Regions from separate parts of the Heyndrickxia sp. FSL W8-0496 genome, predicted to be linked through region 1. Evidence: a T-box and tRNA genes for the amino acid it is inferred to sense, from the RefSeq annotation. Region 1 holds a T-box; the other holds one or more tRNA genes.
What was found. A T-box is a leader RNA that pairs with one kind of tRNA and senses whether it is charged. The one in region 1 lies ahead of serS (serine--tRNA ligase), so its partner is inferred to be a tRNA-Ser.

Region 1 (12,024 bases):
TGGGACAGATGATTGGGGTGAAGTCGTAACAAGGTAGCCGTATCGGAAGGTGCGGCTGGATCACCTCCTTTCTAAGGAATATGGAAAACCACTTACGTGGTTCAGACGTCTTCTGTTTTGTTCAGTTTTGAAGGTTCAATCCTTCTAAGAAAATATGCATGAATAAAAACATGACTTTGGTATGTTCATCTATCCATTGTCTTTTGTTTCCTAATAAATGTGGGCCTATAGCTCAGCTGGTTAGAGCGCACGCCTGATAAGCGTGAGGTCGATGGTTCGAGTCCATTTAGGCCCACCATATAAACATTTTTTGGGGCCTTAGCTCAGCTGGGAGAGCGCCTGCTTTGCACGCAGGAGGTCAGCGGTTCGATCCCGCTAGGCTCCACCATTGTTCTTTGAAAACTAGATAATATAAGAAGTAACCAAGTAATAACCGAGAATCGCCACTTTATGGATGAATCCATTAAGTAGTTTTTAAACTGTAAGGGCAAGGAGAAGCGAGAAGATCGAGGAAACGAACGAAGGAGCACCGCAGCGTATTACACATACGTGAGGATGCGAATGAGTGAGTTGACGAAGAGATTCGAAGCTTATCATTGGCCGTAGGTTAAGTTAGTAAGGGCGCACGGTGAATGCCTTGGCACTAGGAGCCGATGAAGGACGGGACTAACACCGATATGCTTCGGGGAGCTGTAAGCGAGCTTTGATCCGGAGATTTCCGAATGGGGGAACCCACTGCCCGTAATGGGGTAGTATCCTTGCTTGAATACATAGAGTAAGGAAGGCAGACCCGGGGAACTGAAACATCTAAGTACCCGGAGGAAGAGAAAGCAATTGCGATTTCCTGAGTAGCGGCGAGCGAAACGGAAGAAGCCCAAACCAAGAGGCTTGCCTCTTGGGGTTGTAGGACACTCTATACGGAGTTACAAAGGAACGGAGTAGATGAAGAGGTCTGGAAAGGCCCGTCAAAGAAGGTAACAACCCTGTAGTTGAAACTTCGTTCCCTCCAGAGTGGATCCTGAGTACGGCGGGACACGTGAAATCCCGTCGGAAGCAGGGAGGACCATCTCCCAAGGCTAAATACTCCCTAGTGACCGATAGTGAACCAGTACCGTGAGGGAAAGGTGAAAAGCACCCCGGGAGGGGAGTGAAAGAGAACCTGAAACCGTGTGCCTACAAGTAGTTAGAGCTCTATGCTTTATGCAGAGTGATAGCGTGCCTTTTGTAGAATGAACCGGCGAGTTACGATTTCATGCAAGGTTAAGCTGAAGAGGCGGAGCCGCAGCGAAAGCGAGTCTGAATAGGGCGATTAAGTATGAGGTCGTAGACCCGAAACCAGGTGATCTACCCATGTCCAGGGTGAAGGTAAGGTAACACTTACTGGAGGCCCGAACCCACGCACGTTGAAAAGTGCGGGGATGAGGTGTGGGTAGCGGAGAAATTCCAATCGAACTTGGAGATAGCTGGTTCTCTCCGAAATAGCTTTAGGGCTAGCCTTAAGGTAAGAGTCTTGGAGGTAGAGCACTGTTTGGACTAGGGGCCCTCATCGGGTTACCGAATTCAGACAAACTCCGAATGCCAATGACTTATCCTTAGGAGTCAGACTGCGAGTGATAAGATCCGTAGTCAAGAGGGAAACAGCCCAGACCACCAGCTAAGGTCCCAAAGTATACGTTAAGTGGAAAAGGATGTGGAGTTGCTTAGACAACCAGGATGTTGGCTTAGAAGCAGCCACCATTTAAAGAGTGCGTAATAGCTCACTGGTCGAGTGACTCTGCGCCGAAAATGTACCGGGGCTAAACGTATCACCGAAGCTGTGGATGGACATCTTATGATGTCCGTGGTAGGAGAGCGTTCTAAGGGCTGCGAAGCTAGACCGTAAGGACTGGTGGAGCGCTTAGAAGTGAGAATGCCGGTATGAGTAGCGAAAGAAGGGTGAGAATCCCTTCCACCGAATGCCTAAGGTTTCCTGAGGAAGGCTCGTCCGCTCAGGGTTAGTCGGGACCTAAGCCGAGGCCGAAAGGCGTAGGCGATGGACAACAGGTTGATATTCCTGTACCACCTCTTCACCGTTTGAACGATGGGGGGACGCAGGAGGATAGGGTAAGCGCACTGCTGGAATAGTGCGTCCAAGCAGTTAGAGGGGTGACGAGGCAAATCCCGTCACCAGATACCTTGAGCTGTGATGGCGAGGGAAATTTAGTACCGAAGTTCCTGATTCCACACTGCCTAGAAAATCCTCTAGTGAGGTGAAAGGTGCCCGTACCGCAAACCGACACAGGTAGGCGAGGAGAGAATCCTAAGGTGAGCGAGAGAACTCTCGTTAAGGAACTCGGCAAAATGACCCCGTAACTTCGGGAGAAGGGGTGCTCTGTTAGGGTGCAAGCCCGAGAGAGCCGCAGTGAATAGGCCCAGGCGACTGTTTAGCAAAAACACAGGTCTCTGCGAAGCCGTAAGGCGAAGTATAGGGGCTGACGCCTGCCCGGTGCTGGAAGGTTAAGAGGAGAGGTTAGTCGCAAGACGAAGCTTTGAATTGAAGCCCCAGTAAACGGCGGCCGTAACTATAACGGTCCTAAGGTAGCGAAATTCCTTGTCAGGTAAGTTCTGACCCGCACGAAAGGCGCAACGATCTGGGCACTGTCTCAACGAGAGACTCGGTGAAATTATAGTACCTGTGAAGATGCAGGTTACCCGCGACAGGACGGAAAGACCCCGTGGAGCTTTACTGCAGCTTGATATTGAATTTTGGTACAGCTTGTACAGGATAGGTAGGAGCCTTTGAAACCGGAGCGCCAGCTTCGGTGGAGGCATCGGTGGGATACTACCCTGGCTGTATTGAAATTCTAACCCGCACCCCTGAATCGGGGTGGGAGACAGTGTCAGGCAGGCAGTTTGACTGGGGCGGTCGCCTCCTAAAAGGTAACGGAGGCGCCCAAAGGTTCCCTCAGAATGGTTGGAAATCATTCGCAGAGTGTAAAGGCACAAGGGAGCTTGACTGCGAGACCTACAAGTCGAGCAGGGACGAAAGTCGGGCTTAGTGATCCGGTGGTTCCGCATGGAAGGGCCATCGCTCAACGGATAAAAGCTACCCCGGGGATAACAGGCTTATCTCCCCCAAGAGTCCACATCGACGGGGAGGTTTGGCACCTCGATGTCGGCTCATCGCATCCTGGGGCTGTAGTCGGTCCCAAGGGTTGGGCTGTTCGCCCATTAAAGCGGTACGCGAGCTGGGTTCAGAACGTCGTGAGACAGTTCGGTCCCTATCCGTCGTGGGCGTAGGAAATTTGAGAGGAGCTGTCCTTAGTACGAGAGGACCGGGATGGACGCACCGCTGGTGTACCAGTTGTCTTGCCAAAGGCATCGCTGGGTAGCTATGTGCGGAAGGGATAAGTGCTGAAAGCATCTAAGCATGAAGCCCCCCTCAAGATGAGATTTCCCTTAGTTTATCTAAATAAGATCCCTGAAAGATGATCAGGTTGATAGGTTCGAGGTGGAAGTGTGGCGACACATGGAGCTGACGAATACTAATAGATCGAAGACTTATCCTAATTTGATTTAAGGTTATTACACTTCTTTATATATCTAGTTTTGAGGGAATAAACCCTTAACAAAATATAGTCTGGTAATTATGGCAAGAAGGTCACACCCGTTCCCATCCCGAACACGGAAGTTAAGCTTCTTAGCGCCGATGGTAGTTGGGGGCTCTCCCCCTGCAAGAGTAGGACGTTGCCAGGCAATTGTAAGCACAGAGCTTGTTCTCTGTGCTTTTTTGTATGCACTTTAGAGTTTGCTTTGTAAATATTTGAAGATTAAATAGGGTGTTTTCTCTGCTGTAATTGATAGAAAAGTACTGATAAATGGATAATCATTAGTCGGCGTTGTTTTTATAAGTTCACACCACCATTCGGTTTCATAACGGGCAATCATGCTTAAATTGTATAAAAGTAAATAATGGATAATTAATTCAGGATAATACATATATTTCGTTTGTTTGTTGGGTAAGCAAAAGCTATTTTTTGTTAAATGAAAACGGAAGGGAAGTAAAGGAGTATCCTCATTTGTACTTTTAATAATTATATAATCTTTATCATAATTTATCGTTTGAATGGATATAGCATTTTTATCTTTTAATAGACGTGTGAAACTGTCTAATGTTAAATGGTATTGATCGAGAATAGATAAAGGAATGGCATATTCTATATTTTTTTTTAGAATATGAATGATGTTACATTCGTTAATAAATGTGAAACAATCATCTAATTCTGGTACTTGATAAAATAGATCCTTCATAATAATTTTTTCACCTTCTAGGTGTTCCACGTGAAACATTTTTTTTGAAAAATGAGTACACAGTCCCATCTTCTGTATCTTTATTTCATCATTCATAAACTGATAGTGTTGCTTTTTTTTCTTTCTGGAAGAAACTCCATGAGCTAATACAGAAGTAGATTCTGGATAATCGGGATCTACGGATAATAAACAAGCCTTTATTAAATGGATTAAGCCATAAAAGAGTAGCACAGGCTTAATTGGAATCGGTGCATGTTCAGCTTGTGAGTAATACATTTCGCCATGTTGGAGAAAATAGATAAAAGGATAACAATTATCATAACTTTTTATTTCATGATTATCGATCTGCATATTTTTGTAGCAACGATTTAATAGCTTTTGTGTCATGTCTGCAGATTGATACAAATTTAACCGTTTCCAAACAAGATCTTTATTCAAAAGAATGACCTCCGAATTTTTTGAAAAATTGGACATATTATTAATTCCTTGACAGTAGTTTAACCAATTGATAACCTACTAATAATATTTTGGGAGCAGGAGGAATGAAAAAATGTGGGAATCAAAATTTTCTAAAGAAGGATTAACATTTGATGATGTACTGTTAGTGCCAGCGAAATCTGAAGTTTTACCGAAAGACGTAGATTTACAAGTGGAATTAACAGAGACCTTGAAGCTTAATATTCCGATTATTAGCGCAGGTATGGATACTGTTACTGAAGCGGAAATGGCCATTTCAATGGCGAGACAAGGTGGTTTAGGCATTATTCATAAAAATATGAGTATTGAGCAACAGGCAGATCATGTTGATAAAGTAAAACGTTCTGAAAGTGGAGTTATTACAGACCCATTCTTTCTAACTCCTGAACACCAAGTATTTAGTGCTGAGCATTTAATGGGTAAATACCGAATTTCCGGTGTGCCTATCGTGAATAATGAGGAAGAACAAAAGCTTGTTGGCATAATTACTAATCGTGATTTACGCTTTATTCAAGATTTCTCGATAAAAATTTCTGATGTAATGACAAAGGAAAACTTGGTAACTGCTCCTGTCGGTACAACGTTGAATGATGCAGAAAAAATTCTTCAAAAGCATAAAATTGAAAAGCTCCCATTAGTTGATGAAAATGGTGTATTAAAGGGACTTATTACTATTAAGGACATTGAAAAGGTCATTGAATTTCCTAATTCGGCTAAAGATAATGTAGGACGCCTTTTAGTTGGTGCTGCTGTAGGTGTAACTAGTGATACTATGAAACGTGTAGAGGCACTAGTGAATGCAAATGTAGATGTTATTGTGATAGATACGGCTCACGGGCATTCTAAAGGTGTTTTAGACACTGTGAGCAAAATTAGAGCTGAATATCCAAAGTTAAATATTATTGCAGGAAATGTGGCTACTGCTGAAGCTACAAAAGCGTTGATTGAAGCAGGGGCAGATATTGTTAAGGTTGGAATTGGACCAGGTTCAATTTGTACAACAAGAGTGGTAGCTGGTGTAGGAGTACCACAAATAACAGCTATCTATGATTGTGCGACTGAGGCAAGAAAGCATGGTAAAGCAATCATTGCAGATGGTGGTATTAAATATTCAGGAGACATTGTTAAGGCGCTTGCATCTGGTGGACATGTTGTAATGCTTGGTAGTCTTTTAGCAGGCACAACAGAAAGCCCTGGTGAAACAGAAACGTATCAAGGCAGAAGATTTAAAGTATACCGTGGAATGGGTTCAGTCTCTGCGATGGAGCAAGGGTCAAAAGACCGTTACTTCCAAGAAGATGCGAAAAAGTTTGTTCCTGAAGGTATTGAAGGACGTGTTCCATATAAAGGGCCACTTGCTGATGTTATTTTCCAATTACTTGGTGGAATAAAATCTGGTATGGGTTATTGTGGGACTAAAGATCTGAAAGCCCTCCGCGAGGAAGCTCAATTCATTCGAATGACAGGTGCTGGCTTAAGAGAGAGCCATCCACATGATATCCAAATTACTAAAGAAGCACCTAACTATTCGCTTTCATAATATAGATAATATAGTTTAAATTGATAGAAGTGGTAGGAATTTACACAAAAAAGTGCATTTCCTGCCACTTTTTGTTTAAGTTAGGTATATCCTCCGTCTACTATTATGTTAAGAACTATGTTAAAATAACGAAAGTGTATACATAAATAGATGGAGGGTTCTTAGTGGAAAAGAGAAAAGTAAAAAAGATATTTGCCATGATAATGGCTTTTTCGTTGATGTTTGGAATATTTCAATTGCCACAAAAGGCGTTAGCTGCAGAAGACATTTTAGATATTCATGCAGACGGAGCTATATTAGTTGAAGCAAGTACGGGTAAAGTATTATATGAAAAAAATCCAGACACTGCACTAGGAATTGCTTCAATGTCAAAAATGATGACAGAATATATCCTTTTGGATTCAATCAAAAAAGGCAAAGTAAAATGGGATCAAGAATATACCGTTAGTGATTATGCTTTTAAAATATCTCATGATACAAATCTATCAAATGTGCCGTTAAGAAAAGATGTTAAATATAAAATTAAAGACTTATACCAAGCAATGGCTATTTATTCAGCAAATGCAGCAACAATTGCTATTGCAGAAACGATTGGTGGGTCAGAAGAAAACTTTGTCAAGATGATGAATGAAAAAGCAAAAGAGCTTGGATTAAAAGATTATAAATTTGTAAATAGTACAGGATTAAATAATAAGGACTTAATGGGAATGCACCCTAAAGGATCAGGTCCTACTGATGAAAATATTATGTCTGCTAGAGCAACAGCTAAATTAGCTTTTCACTTAATTAATGATTTTCCTGAGGTATTAAAAACTTCTAGTATTTCAAAACAAACATTCCATGCGGGTCCTGGTGAAGATGTTAAAATGGAAAACTGGAATTGGATGTTACCATCTTTGGTGTATGGATCTAAGGACAATGGGGTAGATGGTTTAAAGACTGGAACGACTGATTTTGCAGGATACTGTTTTACAGGTACTGCTCAAAAAAATGGAATGCGCGTGATAACAGTTGTTTTAAATGCAACGGATGGTAAAGGTCAAGGTGGCTATAAAGCAAGATTTGATGAAACAAAAAAAATGATGGATTATGCATTTGCTAATTTTTCTGTAAAGGAAATTTACCCAGGGCAATATAAGATTAAAAATCATGAATCACTGCTAGTGGAAAAAGGGAAAGAAAAAAAGGTAAGCATGTACACAAAGGATCCAGTAAAGTTAGTAATCAAAAATGGAGAAGAAAAGTTATATAAGCCTGTTTTTAATGTTGAAAAGGACAAGCTCAATAAGGCTGGTAAATTAACTGCACCTGTTAAAAAGGGTGAAAAAGTTGGTACGTTAACCGCTGAGTATAGTGGTAAAAATGATTTTGGTTACCTAGACGGTCAAAAATCGGCAAGTGTAGATGTCGTGACTGGTGAAAAGGTTGAAAAAGCAAATTGGTTTGTATTAATGATGCGTGGAATTGGTGGTTTTTTTTCTGACATATGGAATGGAATCACTTCGACGGTAAAAGGCTGGTTTTAATAAGCTTAGGAAAAAGGATACCTATCTTGACATGGTGTCCTTTTTCTAGTTTATTTAATTTAGGAAGGCTCTTTTCGCAAACATTTTTGTATCTAAGTAAAGCTTTAACGCATGACTATCGGATGAAGTTCATTATATCCTTCATTTCACTGAAAAAAGTGCTGCAAACTCCATAAGAATCGCTGAATCCTTTATTGGGTGTAAAAGCCTTCAGTTGGACTTTTACATAAGCAACAAAACTATACGAAAACAGCTTTTAGCAATTAAAAAGAGTGGAAAAACTTTTCAAATGCCTTATCCTGCTTTAGGGTATATATAGAATTGCAGGATTTGGCTGGTAAGGAGTATATGGAATGGTCAAAATTGGGGTACTAGGTTTACAAGGTGCTGTTAGAGAACATGTACAGGCTATTGAAGCATGTGGTGAAGAAGCTATAATCATAAAAACAAAGGATCAATTAGATGAAATAGATGGTATCATCCTTCCTGGTGGAGAAAGTACTACTATGCGACGCCTGCTTGATCGATATGATTTTATGGATAAGCTTCGACAGTTTGGAGAACAGGGAAAACCAATGTTTGGTACATGTGCAGGTTTAATTTTATTAGCTAAAAAAATTCAAGGTTATGATGAACCGCATATTGGTTTAATGGATGTAATGGTTGAACGAAATTCTTTTGGTAGGCAAAAGGATAGTTTTGAAGCTGATCTAGCTATAGCTGGTGTGTCGGATCATTTTAATGCTGTTTTTATCCGTGCTCCTCATATTGTTAATGTTGGTGAGGATGTTGAGGTCTTAGCCAAGCATGAAGGGAAAATAGTGGCTGCACGAGATCGACATTATCTAGGATGTTCCTTCCATCCAGAGTTAACAAAGGATAGTGGATTGACACAATATTTTATTGACATCGTAAAAAAACAAAAAGTTTTAAATAAATAGTTGCAAAGAGGCAATACTTATAGTAAATTAATTGTTAAAATCTATGTAAAGCAATGAGAGGAAATAGTAACAAGAATGATCCTTCTAAAGAGAGTCGATGGCTGGTGCAAATCGATGAAGGCGACTTGTGAATCCATCCTTGAGCAAAGTACCGAATGGAATAAGAATTGTGGCTAATTTTCTTAGACTTAGCGTTTGCATTTATCTTATTAGTAAGTACTTTCGGGTAAAACCGTTATCGATTAAGTGGAAGGTATGAATCTATACTTTCAAGCTGGGTGGCAACGCGGGTATCTCTCGTCCCTTTTTTAGGGACGGGAGTTTTTTATTTGTTTTTGATTCACATGCCACGATTAGTAAAAAATAGCTTACTATTTAAAGGAGGAATTATCTATGCTTGATATTAAGTTTTTACGTACTAACTTAAAAGAAGTAAAGGAAAAAATGCAGCACCGTGGGGAAGACCTTGCTGATTTTGGGAAATTTGAAGAATTAGATAAAAAGAGAAGAGAACTTATTGTCGCTACAGAAGAATTAAAGAGTAAACGAAATGAAGTGACTCAAAAAATAGCACAGCTCAAGAGAGAGAAACAGGACGCAGATGAATATATTAAAGAAATGCGTGTGGTTGGGGATCAAATCAAACAATATGATGATGAATTACGTGATGTCGAAGAAAACCTAGATCATTTATTGTTATCTATCCCGAATATTCCTCACGAAAGTACACCAATTGGAGAAACTGAAGATGACAATGTCGAAGTACGTAAATGGGGGGAAGTAAGAGAGTTTGATTTTGAACCAAAGCCTCATTGGGATGTAGCGACTGATTTAAATATTTTAGATTTTGAACGTGCGGCCAAAGTAACAGGAAGTCGATTCGTATTCTATAAAGGTTTAGGTGCACGTTTAGAAAGAGCACTCTTTAATTTTATGCTTGATCTCCATGTAGAAGACCATGGGTATGAAGAAATTTTACCGCCTTATATGGTAAATCGTACGAGCATGACAGGTACAGGTCAACTTCCTAAATTTGAGGAGGATGCATTCTTAATTGAAAGTGAAGACTATTTCTTAATTCCGACAGCAGAGGTACCTGTAACAAATTTACACCGTGATGAAATATTAAATGTAGATCAGCTACCTATTAATTATGCTGCTTTTAGTGCTTGTTTCCGTTCAGAAGCTGGATCTGCAGGTCGTGATACACGAGGACTTATCCGTCAGCACCAATTTAATAAAGTGGAGCTTGTAAAGTTTGTTAAGCCAGAGGATTCATATAATGAATTAGAGAAGCTGACTGGACATGCAGAAAAAGTTCTACAGTTATTAGGACTCCCTTATCGTGTTATGAGTATGTGTACAGCTGACCTTGGATTTACTGCAGCGAAGAAATATGATATCGAAGTTTGGATTCCAAGTTATAATACGTATCGTGAAATCTCTTCTTGTAGTAATTTTGAAGCATTCCAAGCTCGACGTGCAAATATTCGCTTCCGTAGGGAATTGAACGGAAAACCTGAACATGTGCATACCTTAAATGGTTCAGGTCTTGCTATAGGACGTACAGTAGCTGCTATCTTAGAAAACTACCAACAACCAGATGGTAGTGTAATTATACCGGAAGTATTACGACCATATATGCGTAATGTCGATCGAATTAGTGTAAAATAATTAATAGGAGGGGAGTAATCCCCTCTAAAAATATTTAAAATCATATTGACGCTAACGATTAAATATGATATATTATTTCTTGTCGATATGGAGGAATACCCAAGTCTGGCTGAAGGGATCGGTCTTGAAAACCGACAGGCGGGTTACACCGCGCGGGGGTTCGAATCCCTCTTCCTCCGCCATTGATAAACACAACGCGCATAAATTATTGGAGATTAAAATTCGTTACTTTGTAACGAATTTTTTGTTAATATTTTTCGGAGTGTAAAAATTACGCCATGCATTTAGTTGCATGGCGATTTTTTTAGGAAAAGAAATATAAAGTCAATATTGAATTATCCATCTGTTTTTCTCGTCTGCCCCCTACGACAAACTGATAGCAGCCTGTCCCTTTATCTAATTTTGATGAAGGTAAAATTACCATATTAAATTTCACAGTTGGTACACCGATGAATGGGGGCTTGTATTTTTCTGTCTACTTTTTCAATAATTGAGTTTGTTTGAGGAAATATCCAATTCGTTCAATAATCGGTTCGATGCTTGTTTCCTCTTTCATTAAGTCATAATCTCTAATGTTAATTCGTAAAACTGGGCATGCATTAAAAGAATTAATCCAGCTTTCATAGCGTTTATGCATTTCTATCCAATATTCTACAGGTGTGCTTTGTTCCATAGGTCTACCACGTTTTTGAATTCTCTCTAAAATATCCTCAATGGACCCTTCTAGATAAATAAGTAAATCAGGGTGTGGAAAATACGGAGTCATGATCATGGCATCAAAAAGATTTTTATATGTTTCATAATCTACCTTGGACATGTTTCCCTTTTCGTAATGCATCTTGGCAAATATACCTGTATCTTCATAAATTGAACGATCCTGAATGAATCCTCCACCATATTCAAAAATTCTCTTTTGCTCTTTAAAGCGTTCAGCTAAGAAATAGATTTGCAAATGAAAGCTCCAACGTTTAAAATCATCATAAAATTTATCTAAATAAGGGTTAGTATCGACCTTTTCAAATGAGGTGCGAAATCCTAGTGCATTAGCTAATGAGCTAGTCATTGTAGACTTTCCCACTCCAACTGTTCCAGCAATGGTTATGATAGCGTTGTTAGGGATTTGATATTTATTTCGAAGTTCCATGAATCTTTACACCTTCTTTTAATGTTGTTGTTATTTTCTCTAAAATTAATGTTAAATCATCCGGGTTTTTAACAAAATCCAATTCATCTCCATTGAATTGTAAAACAGGAATATTAGGGTGGGTTAATGTAAAGTTTTGCATAAAAGTCTCGTAATCAGAGGAAAGCTGTTTAATATAATCTGGACTAATATTTTTTTCAAAATCTCTCCCACGCAGCTTTATTCTCTTCATGACCGTCTCTAAGCTTGCATTAATGTAAATCACTAAATTCGGTTGTGGCATTCCCTCTGTTAAAATATCAAATATTTTTAGATACTTAATATATTGCTCATCTTTCAGTGTCCTTTTCGCAAAAATTAAGTTTTTGAAAATATGATAATCAGCTACAACTGGTTTATCGAATGATAAAAATTTACTATTCACATCCTCAA
Region 2 (12,024 bases), 460 kb from region 1:
GTACTTTCCCAAAGAGAGGAAAGATCCATGTAAATAAAATAGATCTTTATTATGAATGGTTCTATTTTTTGTATCTTAGCAGGAAAGAGGCTTCAACTCCCTTAACATTGAAAAAATTTAAGATTTATACATTGAAACGGTATCCGGCTCCCCATACTGTTTCTAAATATTTTGGATGTGCAGCATCTCTTTCGATTTTTTCACGTAACTTTCGAATATGAACAGTAACCGTTGATACATCTGCGGCAGAATCTACTCCCCACACTCGTTCGAATAACTGTTCTTTATTTAATACTTGATTAGGGTGCAGAACCAAAAAAGTTAACAGGTCAAATTCCTTTGTTGTAAAAAATACATATTCACCATTAATATGAACTTTGCGAGCTACTTTATCAATTGTAATTCCATGAACATTGATGATTGTTGATACATTCCCACCAGCCAGTCTTTCATAACGTGTTAAATGGGCTTTCACTCTTGCAACAAGTTCACTAGGACTAAATGGCTTTGTAATATAATCATCTGCCCCAAAGCCAAGACCTCGAATTTTATCAATATCTTCCTTTTTAGCTGACACTAAGAGTATCGGAATATCTTTCACTGAACGTATTTTTTGACAAATTTCAAACCCACTAATTCCAGGAAGCATGATGTCTAGAATAATCAAATCATAATTCTGTTCAAGTGCAGATTGGAGACCTTGTTCACCCGAATGTTGGATATCGACACTAAAACTATTTAATTCTAGATAATCCTTTTCTAATTCTGCAATACTTATTTCATCCTCTATAAGTAATATCTTTTTCAATGTTACTCACCTTTTTCCATAGCTTTATTTAACGTAAAACAAATACTTGTCCCCTTATTTAACTCACTAGTTGCCCAAACCTCTCCTCCATGCTCATTGATTATTTTTTTGACAATGGCTAATCCTAAGCCACTACCACCTGTTTGAGAATTTCGAGACTGCTCTGCACGGTAAAACCGATTAAATATATAAGGCAAAGCTTCAGGTTTAATACCACAACCATTGTCAGTCACTTGAACGACTATATCCTTATCCCTCTCTCTTAGAGCAATAATAATATGCTTTTCACTTTTATCCATATATTTAACACCATTATTTATTAAATTGGCCATAACACGTTTTAGCTTTTCTCTATCAGCAATGACAAAAGTTTCCCCCAGCGTATGGATTAATTCTAAAAGGATACCTTGTTGAAGTAGATCAAGTGATAGCTCCTCTACATAATCCTTCATGTATTGAACAAGTTCGATCTTTTCAAATGAAAACTGTTCCTTTTGTAAATCTAGTTTGGAGAATAAAAATAATTCATCTATCAATAGGTCCATGTCCTTTGCTTTTGTGTAAACTGTCGTCAAATACTTATCCATTTTTTCTGGCGTATTCGCTACACCATCTTTTATTCCTTCAACATATCCAATAATCGATGTAATAGGGGTCTTTAAATCATGCGAAATATTTGATAATAATTCTTTTCGATTTTCTTCATATTGGAGCTGTAGGTCGATAGAATCTTTTAATTTGATTCTCATTTCTTCAAATGCTTGGTTCAATTGTCCAATCTCATCCTTTGAGGAGGGAATAATTTCAAAGTTTAAATCTCCAGATTTTATCCGTTCCGCCCCCTCTCTTAGAATAGATATTGGCTTGATAATGCTTCTTGACACTAAGTAATTCAGGACACCAATCATCATAATAAAAAGAAGGAGCAGTGATCCTAATAAAATTGGAAATAACTCTTTAGATAACTCAGCGTAAGAACTTACTTTTCTTAAAACAAAAATACTTCCTTTTTCTTTATCTGAAAAGCGGAAATCAAATTTTACATAAGTAAAAAATAAACGATTTACTTTTATCGTATCGCGAGAATTTATATTTGTCTCTTCGAAAGGTGGGAGCACTTTCAGTAAGGATTGACCATCAAAGGTAGGTGACTGATAAGTGATTTTAGAGTCCTTTCTTACAATAATGCTTATATCCTTTTGGTCGATCTTCCTTACTAGTTCTTGATCCAGTAGCTTATCAGGAGTATGCTTGGCCAGAAGCTTTAAATCAAGGAATGCATTTTCCTCTGCAGGGGTTAAAGGCTTTTGAACATAAGTATTTTTGTAAAAATGCTCGATGGATTTTAAATCGCCCGTAATCGAAAATATAATCAAAAAAGTAGCTGCTAATAATAAAACAATTGAAAAAACAATTACTCCAATATAAGACAACAGAAACCTTATTTTTATAGATATTGTCATTCCCTCCCCTCTTATGCTATATTCAAGAAATGTCATCTGCGTGGTGTTAATTTTAAGATTATCTTATACAAGAAGTTACCAAAACATATTACTTCTTCTAAAAAACAAATCGATTGTGGAATATTTGTTGTTTTTGTAAAAGCATTATAACAGCGATTCTTATGAAGGTTCGTTCTGTCTAATTCTTTCCATCAAATAAGTTGGGGAATGGTTCCCCATTCCCTCTTTAAAACTAATATGCTTGTCTTATAAGACTTTATTAATGGGTAAATTCCGGTTTTAACTCTCCTTTATAAGGTTCATGCTCAACGAATACAGTTATATCGCTACCATCTTTAGCCTTACCAGTCCTTTTATACGTAAATTTATTATTATTAAGCTCGGTCAGTTCAAGTGCTGCACCATATTTATTATTTCCTAAAGAAACATGTGCTCTAATTTTATTTTCGTGCACAATATCGAAATAGCCATAATCTCCACGACTTTCTCCAGTTTCTGGATTGAAAAATTCATATTTATTCGTCTGACTATCAAATTTTGCAATACTAATAAAGTTCTTATTATATGCTGTTACATCATTACCCTCTTCATCTAATACCTTTGTTCCATGCCATAAAGTGTGTGATAAAATCTCATCTCCATCAATGTCTGTTACGATCTCTCCTGTAGAAGTGTCTAACTTCTTGTCTTGATCAGTAAAAGAAAGTTCTTTGTCTTGATATGGAATATGTTCAACAAATACCTCTACCTCATTACCATTAGCGTCTTTACCTATTCGTTTATATGTGAAAATATCTTTATTTAATTCCGTAATGTCGACAACTGCTTGATAATTCATTGATTCTGAAATTAATATTCGTTTCTCTCCATCATTAGTGATAAAGAAAGTTCCTTTATCTCCTCTACTATCACCTGTTTTAGCATCGAAAAATTCATATCTACCAGTTTTAGCATCGTATTTCGCAAGACCAATGAAATTTGCATTCTCTTTTGTTAAATCATTATTATCTTTATCATACACCTTTGTACCTTGCCAATTTGTACTACTAAGTATCTCTGCCATTTCTTGGCCTTTAGTCAATTTAGCTTCAGAAGTTTTTTCCTCATTTGTTTTAGTTACTTCAGTTTTTGTTTCTTTCTCTTTAGATGCAGAATCATTTACCTCTTGCTTTGATTGACATGCTGCAAGCAGGACTGCAACCGCAACACATGCTACCATCATTACTTTTAATTTATTCATATATTTACCTCCGTTGTGTGCAACATAAAATTTGTAAAGCGTATTTAGACCCCGAAGAATCCATGTTGTAGCAGATCATATAAATGATTTGCCGCGTAATTAGCAGCGAGTAATAACCATGGGGTATTCTTCCTTTTTTACAGACAAAATTATCTCTCCTTATCTATAAGTAAAATCATGAACATCCTTATCGTACATCTAACACATAAACTGCCAATAAACTGCATCTTAAATAAATAGAAAAAAAAGATAAAAATTTTTTAAGATTTATCCTAAGCGGATACGATCGGTCACTTGAAGAATTTCTATTGTGGAGGAATATCAATAATGAATTTGAGGATTTGTAATATAGCACGGTAAATTAAAGAACTTCAGCCTTCTTCATTCTACTGATAAATGTGCTTCAGTCTATATCAAATGTAGTAAAAACTATAGAGGTAAGAACATCATTGATTAATGAGCTTTAACTTCGAAGATTCTAACGAAAAAGAAAAAATGCTTTTTTATATTGAACGTTCAAATATTTTCCCAAAAAAAATAAAAGATGGTTTTATGTAACCATCTTAATCAATCAAAAGTGTTATTCACATCTCCTACGGAGAAGGTGGGATTTGAACCCACGCGGGCTGTTAACCCCTAACGCATTTCGAGTGCGTCCCCTTCAGCCTCTTGGGTACTTCTCCAACATATTAATTATAATAAATTCCTTCTGACCTCTGCAATCTTTTTGATTAAGGAGGAAATCAATAGAATAGTGCCAGATATTTTCGGTTAAATTATTGATAATTCTGCTCCAGATGAACATGTAAATACTTTCAGGAAAACACGTGATATAAGGAGGAATATTAGTATTGGAAAATATCGATTTTTTAAATTTCAAGGAAGACTGGACATATATCAAACGAATGATTATTAGTGTAGCTGTCCATTTAGAGGAAAAGCATGACTACATTCGGGAACGTGCTGTAGGGGATCTTATTGATATTATTCAGGAAATGGATAAGCGGGAGCCTAGACGAGATTATTCGTAAATTACTAATAATTTAATTATTTCGATATAGTAAAATGTGTAAAACTGGTATAGACATCTTTATCACTTTATACTATTCTTACATTACGTAGTTTCTTCGATAAATTTCACCATTTATCGAGCTTACGTAATAAAATTTCTTGAGGTGGGCATTATGCTATCATTTTTACAAAAAATCGGTAAATCACTTATGCTGCCCATTGCTGTACTTCCAGCTGCTGGATTACTGTTACGCCTTGGTCAACCAGATTTACTTGATATTAAATTTATTGCAGAAGCTGGGAATGCTTTCTTCGGAAGCATGACATTGGATCCCGCCAATGATCCTGGAGCAGTTTTTAGCAATTTAGCTTTACTTTTCGCGATCGGAGTAGCCATCGGTTTTGCGAAGGATAATAATGGAGCTGCCGCTCTTGCAGGTGCCATTGGTTATATGGTATTAGTTTTCACTACACACGCGATTGATCCTTCCGTAAATATGGGGGTTCTAGGAGGAATCATTTCGGGGATTGCTGCTGGATTACTTTATAACCGCTTTCATGACATCCAATTGCCTACATGGCTTTCCTTCTTTGGAGGACGTAGATTCATCCCAATTATTACCGCTGTTGTAAGCGTTATAATAGGAATTGCCTTTGGATATGTATGGCCGTATGTCCAAAATGGTATTGATTCGTTAGCTCATTGGATTACTACTAGTGGAGCATTCGGATATGGAGCATTTGGTTTCCTAAACCGACTACTTATTCCACTAGGATTACATCATATTATCAATACGTTAGTTTGGTTTGATTTCGGAACATTTACAGACGCTGCTGGTGCTGTTTATCACGGGGATATCACAAGATTCCTTCACGGTGACAAAACGGCCGGTGTCTTTACAACTGGATTCTTCCCGATTATGATGTTCGGATTACCAGCTGCATGTATTGCTATGATTATGGCTTCAAAAAAAGAAAGACGGAAGAAGGTAGCAGGACTATTACTTGGTATGGCGTTAACTTCATTTGTAACAGGTGTTACGGAACCAATTGAGTTCTCCTTTATGTTTATTTCACCTTTACTTTACGGAATTCATGCTTTACTAACTGCATCTTCTTTTGCTATTACGTATTTATTAGGTATTCATACATCGTTTAGCTTCTCTGCAAGCTTAATTGATTATATTTTGAATTTTGGAATTGCCCAGAAACCGCTTTTATTAATCTTAGTTGGTATCATTTACGCAGTTGTTTATTTCGTTGTCTTCTATTTCTTTATTAAATGGCGTGATTTAAAAACACCAGGTCGTGAAGATGAAGACGAAGTAAATGATGAAGTAGAAAATGTTACTGGTGATGATAAATATACAAGAATGGCTACGGGATTTTTAGCTGGACTTGGCGGCAAAGAGAACTTAACTAATATTGATAACTGCGCTACTCGTTTACGTCTTGATGTTAAAAATAGCGGTGATGTTAATGACAGTATGATCAAACGCTATGGTGCAAGAGGCGTCATGAAAACGAGCAAAACGAGTGTACAAATTATTGTTGGTCCAGATGTAGAATTTGCTGCTAATGCTTTAAAGAAGCTTTATGCCATGGATCAACCTCCCGTACCGGCAACATCTCCAATACAAGAGAAGGCTGTCGAAACTGAGGATCAAAAAGCACATGTGAACATTCAACAATTCTCCTCCCCTTTATCTGGGCAGATCATGGAGATTGAAAAGGTTCCTGATCAAGTCTTTTCACAAAAAATGATGGGGGACGGCTTTGGTATTGATCCACAACATGGTGAAGTATATGCTCCATTTAATGGTATTGTTAAATCAGTTTTCCCAACAAAGCATGCAATCGGACTTGAATCCGAGGACGGTCTCGAAGTATTAATTCATATGGGGCTCGATACAGTTAATCTTAAAGGTGAAGGATTTACTGTCTATGTAAATGAAGGTGATCAAATATCAATTGGTCAAAAATTAGCTGATATCGATATTGAAGCCATTAAAAATAAAGTACCATCATTAATCACGCCTGTTGTGTTTACTAATTTAAAAGATGGACAGCAGGTAAAAGTGGTAAAATCAGGTTTCATTCATCATGGTGATAAAGAGTTTTTTGAGATTCATTAATAATGATCTTTGTTGAAAAGGGCTATAGTGAGATAGCCCTTTTCAAATTTACTCTACTTTTTTCAATCGTTCTGGAAGACTTTGAATAGATTGGACAACTGCATCTAGCTTTGATGCAATTCGATAGAGAAGATACAGGGTCACAATGATTGGAAAGCCTACCTCACTGATGAAAGGCATGAGATGGTCCACTTATTGCCACTCCCCCCATTATTAATAAATAAAGGCCTGTCCATTGTTGTGGACGCAGACCTTTACTTTCAAGCTTAGATTAATCAATCATAATCTCTGTGATATTATTTTCAATCAATCTAGCCCCCTTCAATTCCATATATGCTGAACCATTTGAAGTACGAAAGACATTTGATTCAATAATATCTGCCATCGCAGCCTTTACCTGATCTGTATCAACTGGTTCAATTGGAGCTTCTATTGTAATTCTTGCCGTTTTATTATCATCGGTCGTGAATTGTAATTCTAACGTTTTCAAAACTATCACCTCCATATTAGTTAATAAGTGAACGAATCTTATGCTTTAACATCTGAGTTGTCATTTCTCTCAATACTAAAAAGATTCTTCTGAGATAATGAGCCGATTGCTTGTGCAGCTTGCAGAAGTTCATCTGGTGTGGCTTCAAGACGAACATTATTGAAGGTCCTTGATTGATAGACTGGCTTGCCATTATCGTCTACACCATTGTCAAATACTAATTTTAAGCTTGAACCCTTTAAAAGCACCTGTGCCATGTTGTTCACCTCCTTTCACTCCTTATATATAAGTGAAAGGAAAAAATAGACACCCCAAAAGAAAATAAAATAAAAAAATCAGTGAAGAAAGAATCCTCACTGATTAGTTTTATTTGCTCTTTTTTTGTTCATTATTTGCTTAACAATAAGTATTGCTAGTAGTGCCCCTCCTGAATCTAGTAACACATCTGTGACTGAAGCTGTCCGATTTGGTACAAGTGATTGATGATATTCATCACTCGCAGCAAACAAAGTTGTTAAAAACCAAGCAAAAAAGAGCTTATTTTTTCGAAATGCAAAATATAACAAGATCCCTAATAACCCAAAAATACAAATATGGGTTAGCTTTCGAATAATGAAATTCAACACTTCTGCTGCGCCACCATTCAATCCGGTTACACGCTCGATCCAATCTTGCGTATTAGATCCTGTTGATTCTGGTGAAGCTGTGAAACAATAAATAATCACACATAAAATGATGGCTATAGCCCACCATATCTTTTGCTTTTTCATCCAATCCTACCTTTACATTAAAGTGAGTTTAATATTTCGATTCCTTCGTTTCGGGGGCTATTAACAAATTCAGAAATAGGATATGCATCCATTGCAGTTGAATCATAGGGAACTAATAAGGATTTTAATTGGTCTTCATCCTGAATTTTACGATCAAGCCATTGCCGCTCTGACTCCTTTGTTAAAATAACAGGCATTCGATCATGAATATCAGCCATCAATTCATTGGCCTCCGTCGTAATGATTGTACATGTTTGTATTATTTCCCCTGCTTGAATCCAGCGATCCCAGAGTCCTGCAAAAGCAAATGGTTGTTTATCTTTTAAAAAAATGTGAAATGGCTGCTTCTTATTCTCATCCTTTTTCCATTCATAAAAACCATCAGCTATTACTAAACATCGTCTCCTTGTTAGCAATCGTTTAAAGCTTGGCTTTTCATGGATTGTTTCCGCCCTAGCATTAATCATTTTATACCCAATTTTTGAATCATTCGCCCAAGAAGGAATAAGCCCCCAACGTAAATACCCGCCTCGCCTTCCATCTTCCCCTTCTATTACCGCTAAAACATCCTGACTCGGAGCAATATTAAATCGAGGTAAAATTTCAAACAAATCACCATTAATAAGCTCAAACTGATCTAATAAAATATCGATATTTGAATACAAATTAAAACGACCGCACATACAATCCCTCCTGTGCACCCAACTTATTTTAACTTATTTGCTCATTTTTTTGAAAGACACTGTTCGAATAGTTTGTAACCTGAATAAAATAAGCCACATTCTTTTACTAAGGTTGTTTTTCGTATAGTTTGTTGCTTTTGTAAAAACCTAACTACCGGCTTTTACTACCAATAAAGGATTCTAGCAGGTCTTACAGAGATTGCAGCCTTAAATTTACTAGCAAAAAAATTCTAGAAAATAAAGGATTTACAAATAACTTATCGAATATTCATTAAATATACATATTTTAGACACAAAATAGACAATTTATTTATGGAAGGTGGATTTTTCTATGACTGTACGAATAAATCTATATTCATTTTTATTAGCATTCATTAGCATACTTCTTTTTACGTTTGTTTATCTTTTTGATTTTCCCGCTACAATTACCGCCATTCAGCCATTATACATTACCTTTATATTATCACTAATTACATTCTACCTCAGCATAATAGGCTTATTCTCAGTTAAGGATTGGAAATCTGGAGTACGCAGTCTTTTGTCCATTATTATCTCTTTAGGTCTTATTGCTGTACAACTATCCATAATTATATTTTAAGGATCATGGTCAATTATATCCTAAAAACAACAACCATTTTGATTTTCTTTGGTGATTTTGTCCTTCAAGGAATGAGCACTTATAAAATCCCCCTATCCTATAGATCGGGCAAATGATACACAACCTAAAAAAGCTGAGAGAATCTAATTTCAAACATTCTCTCAGCTTTTTATTGATTCAATAACCTATTTACTATCATTATAAAGATGACAACTTACAAAATGTCCTGGCTTTGCTTCTTTCCATTCAGGTTTCTTCTGTGCACATATGTCCATTGCGTGGCGGCAGCGAGTTCGAAATACACAACCGCTTGGTGGATTGATTGGACTTGGAACATCTCCTTGTAACACGATCCGTTCCCGTTTCAACTTCGGATTTGGAATTGGTACAGCCGATAATAATGCCTGAGTGTATGGGTGAAGTGGCTCCTCATAGAGTTCTTCACTCTCACAAAGCTCCATCATATTTCCTAAATACATAACAAGGATACGATCAGAAATATATTTTACCATTGAAAGGTCATGGGCTATAAATAAGTATGTTAGACCCATGCTTTTCTGTAAATCTTTTAACAGGTTTACAACTTGGGCTTGGATAGAAACATCCAGAGCTGAAATTGGTTCATCACATACGATAAATTTAGGATTTAACGCAAGTGCACGAGCAATTCCAATCCGTTGACGTTGCCCTCCACTGAATTCATGTGGAAAACGATTGATATGTTCAGGGTTCAAGCCGACTAGTTTTAATAATTCAAGGATACGCTCACGTTTCTTTTTACCAGTTAATTCTCCATGAATGGTTAGTGGTTCACCAATAATTTCTTCTACAGTCATTCGTGGATTTAAGGAAGCATATGGATCTTGGAAAATCAGTTGAATATCTTTGCGAATTTTCGCCATTTCACTGCTATTATTATCGTAAATATTTTTTCCATTATAAAGAACTTCCCCTTCAGTTGCCTCATATAAACGAATGATCGTGCGACCCGCTGTTGATTTTCCACAACCACTTTCACCTACAAGCCCAACTGTTTCGCCTGGATAAATGTCTAAATTTAAATCATCCACTGCCTTTAATGGCTGACCACCAATATTGAAATACTTTTTTAAGTTTTTGATTTCGATAAGAGGAGTAAGAGTGCTCGTCTCGTTTGTTTGATTGGCTTCCATTGTTTTCGAATTCATCTTTTCTCCTCCCTATTTCCCGCTTGCCTTTTTCATCGTCGCCATTGGATGATGAAGCCAACAGGCAGCTGTTTGTCCTTTATCAACCTCTTCTAGCTCAGGTGAGTAATCTTTACAAATCCTCATTGCCATTTCACATCTTGCATAAAATGAACAACCCTTCGGTGGATCTAACAGATCTGGTGGTGTTCCAATAATTGGGGCAAGTGGTTCTTTTTTATCCATATCCAGTCTAGGAACTGACTTTAACAGTCCTTTTGTATACGGATGCTGTGGCTTTTCAAAGATTTCTTCAACCGTTCCCGTTTCTACCACTTTTCCAGCATACATAACGATTACACGGTCACACATTTCCGCAACGACACCCAAATCATGAGTGATTAATATAATAGAAGTTTCCGTTTTTTGTTGTAGATCCTTCATTAACTCTAAAATTTGTGCTTGAATAGTCACATCCAAAGCTGTTGTCGGTTCATCAGCAATTAATAATTTCGGGCGACAGGCAAGTGCCATAGCAATCATTGCCCTTTGTCTCATACCACCGGAAAATTCATGTGGATACTGGTCTAATCTTTTTTCAGGTTGTGGTATACCAACTAGTTCAAGCATTTTCCTGGCAACTTCTCTCGCTTCTTTTCTAGGAATCTTATTATGCTGCAGGACTGCCTCCATAATTTGATTACCAATTTTACTTGTTGGATTCAAAGAAGTCATCGGATCCTGAAAAATCATACTGATTTCATTTCCACGTATTTTTTGCATTTCCTTTTCACTCTTTGGAATCATATCTGATCCATTGAATATAATCGATCCACTTTTATAATTAGCAGGTGGTGTAGACAATAGCTTCATAATCGATTTTGCCGTTACACTTTTTCCACATCCTGATTCTCCAACAATACCAACTGCTTCCCCATGTTTCACTTCAAAACTAACGCCACGAACCGCTTGGACTTCACCTGCATAGGTCCCAAAGGAAACATGTAAGTCTTTAACTTCTAGTAAATTACCCATGGTGATATCCTCCTTTACCTTCATATTTGACCTTTTTATCTCGGATCAAGTGCATCTCTTAGCCCATCTCCAAAGACATTAAAAGCAAACATGGTTAACGAAATTAAGATTGCTGGAATTAAGAGTTGATAGAAGTTTCCTATCAGAATGCTTTGAAGTGCATCACTTGCCAATGTTCCCCAGCTTGCTTGTGGTGCTGGAATACCTAACCCTAAGAAACTAAGTGTTGCCTCACCGAAAATCGCTGTCGGAACTGTTAATGTAATATTAACGAGAATGGGTCCCATTGTATTGGGGATCATATGCTTTCTTAATATCCAAGACGTTTTACCTCCTGCTAATTGAGAGGCATGAACATATTCAAATTCTTTCAATTGTAATACTTGTCCACGAACTAGCCTAGCCATTTGTATCCAGCCAGTAATGGTCATAGCGACTATTATGGAAAACATTCCACGTCCTTCTTCCGGGAATACAACCATGATTAAAATAACCATTAACAAATATGGAATCGCATACAATACTTCAGCAATTCTCATCATAATATTATCTGTTTTCCCACCTCTTAATGCTGAGATTCCTCCATATATAACACCTATAATAAAGTCAATCACAGCTGCTGCGA

Region 2: it has a tRNA-Ser gene. The T-box ahead of serS (serine--tRNA ligase) is inferred to sense a tRNA for this amino acid. The anticodon was not compared.

The regions. Positions count from the first base shown of each region.
Region 1 covers NZ_JBBOXX010000001.1:11,972-23,995, forward strand. Annotated here, with positions in the region: rRNA gene NST63_RS00045 (16S ribosomal RNA) at 1-71, shown strand, start outside; tRNA gene NST63_RS00050 (tRNA-Ile) at 222-298, shown strand; tRNA gene NST63_RS00055 (tRNA-Ala) at 313-388, shown strand; rRNA gene NST63_RS00060 (23S ribosomal RNA) at 606-3,548, shown strand; rRNA gene rrf (5S ribosomal RNA) at 3,619-3,735, shown strand; gene NST63_RS00070 (YaaC family protein) at 3,781-4,728, opposite strand; gene guaB (IMP dehydrogenase) at 4,841-6,307, shown strand; gene NST63_RS00080 (serine hydrolase) at 6,472-7,833, shown strand; gene pdxT (pyridoxal 5'-phosphate synthase glutaminase subunit PdxT) at 8,187-8,774, shown strand; T-box leader at 8,819-9,082, shown strand; gene serS (serine--tRNA ligase) at 9,168-10,448, shown strand; tRNA gene NST63_RS00095 (tRNA-Ser) at 10,538-10,630, shown strand; gene NST63_RS00100 (deoxynucleoside kinase) at 10,924-11,592, opposite strand; gene NST63_RS00105 (deoxynucleoside kinase) at 11,576-12,024, opposite strand, start outside.
Region 2 covers NZ_JBBOXX010000001.1:473,366-485,389, reverse strand. Annotated here, with positions in the region: gene NST63_RS02660 (response regulator transcription factor) at 125-808, opposite strand; gene NST63_RS02655 (sensor histidine kinase) at 811-2,265, opposite strand; gene NST63_RS02650 (DUF4822 domain-containing protein) at 2,531-3,511, opposite strand; tRNA gene NST63_RS02645 (tRNA-Ser) at 4,108-4,194, opposite strand; gene NST63_RS02640 (hypothetical protein) at 4,363-4,542, shown strand; gene nagE (N-acetylglucosamine-specific PTS transporter subunit IIBC) at 4,696-6,657, shown strand; gene NST63_RS02630 (YvrJ family protein) at 6,706-6,849, opposite strand; gene NST63_RS02625 (DUF2922 domain-containing protein) at 6,929-7,147, opposite strand; gene NST63_RS02620 (DUF1659 domain-containing protein) at 7,186-7,404, opposite strand; gene NST63_RS02615 (VanZ family protein) at 7,501-7,917, opposite strand; gene NST63_RS02610 (SOS response-associated peptidase) at 7,935-8,600, opposite strand; gene NST63_RS02605 (hypothetical protein) at 8,932-9,198, shown strand; gene NST63_RS02600 (ABC transporter ATP-binding protein) at 9,384-10,385, opposite strand; gene NST63_RS02595 (ABC transporter ATP-binding protein) at 10,398-11,399, opposite strand; gene NST63_RS02590 (ABC transporter permease) at 11,435-12,024, opposite strand, start outside.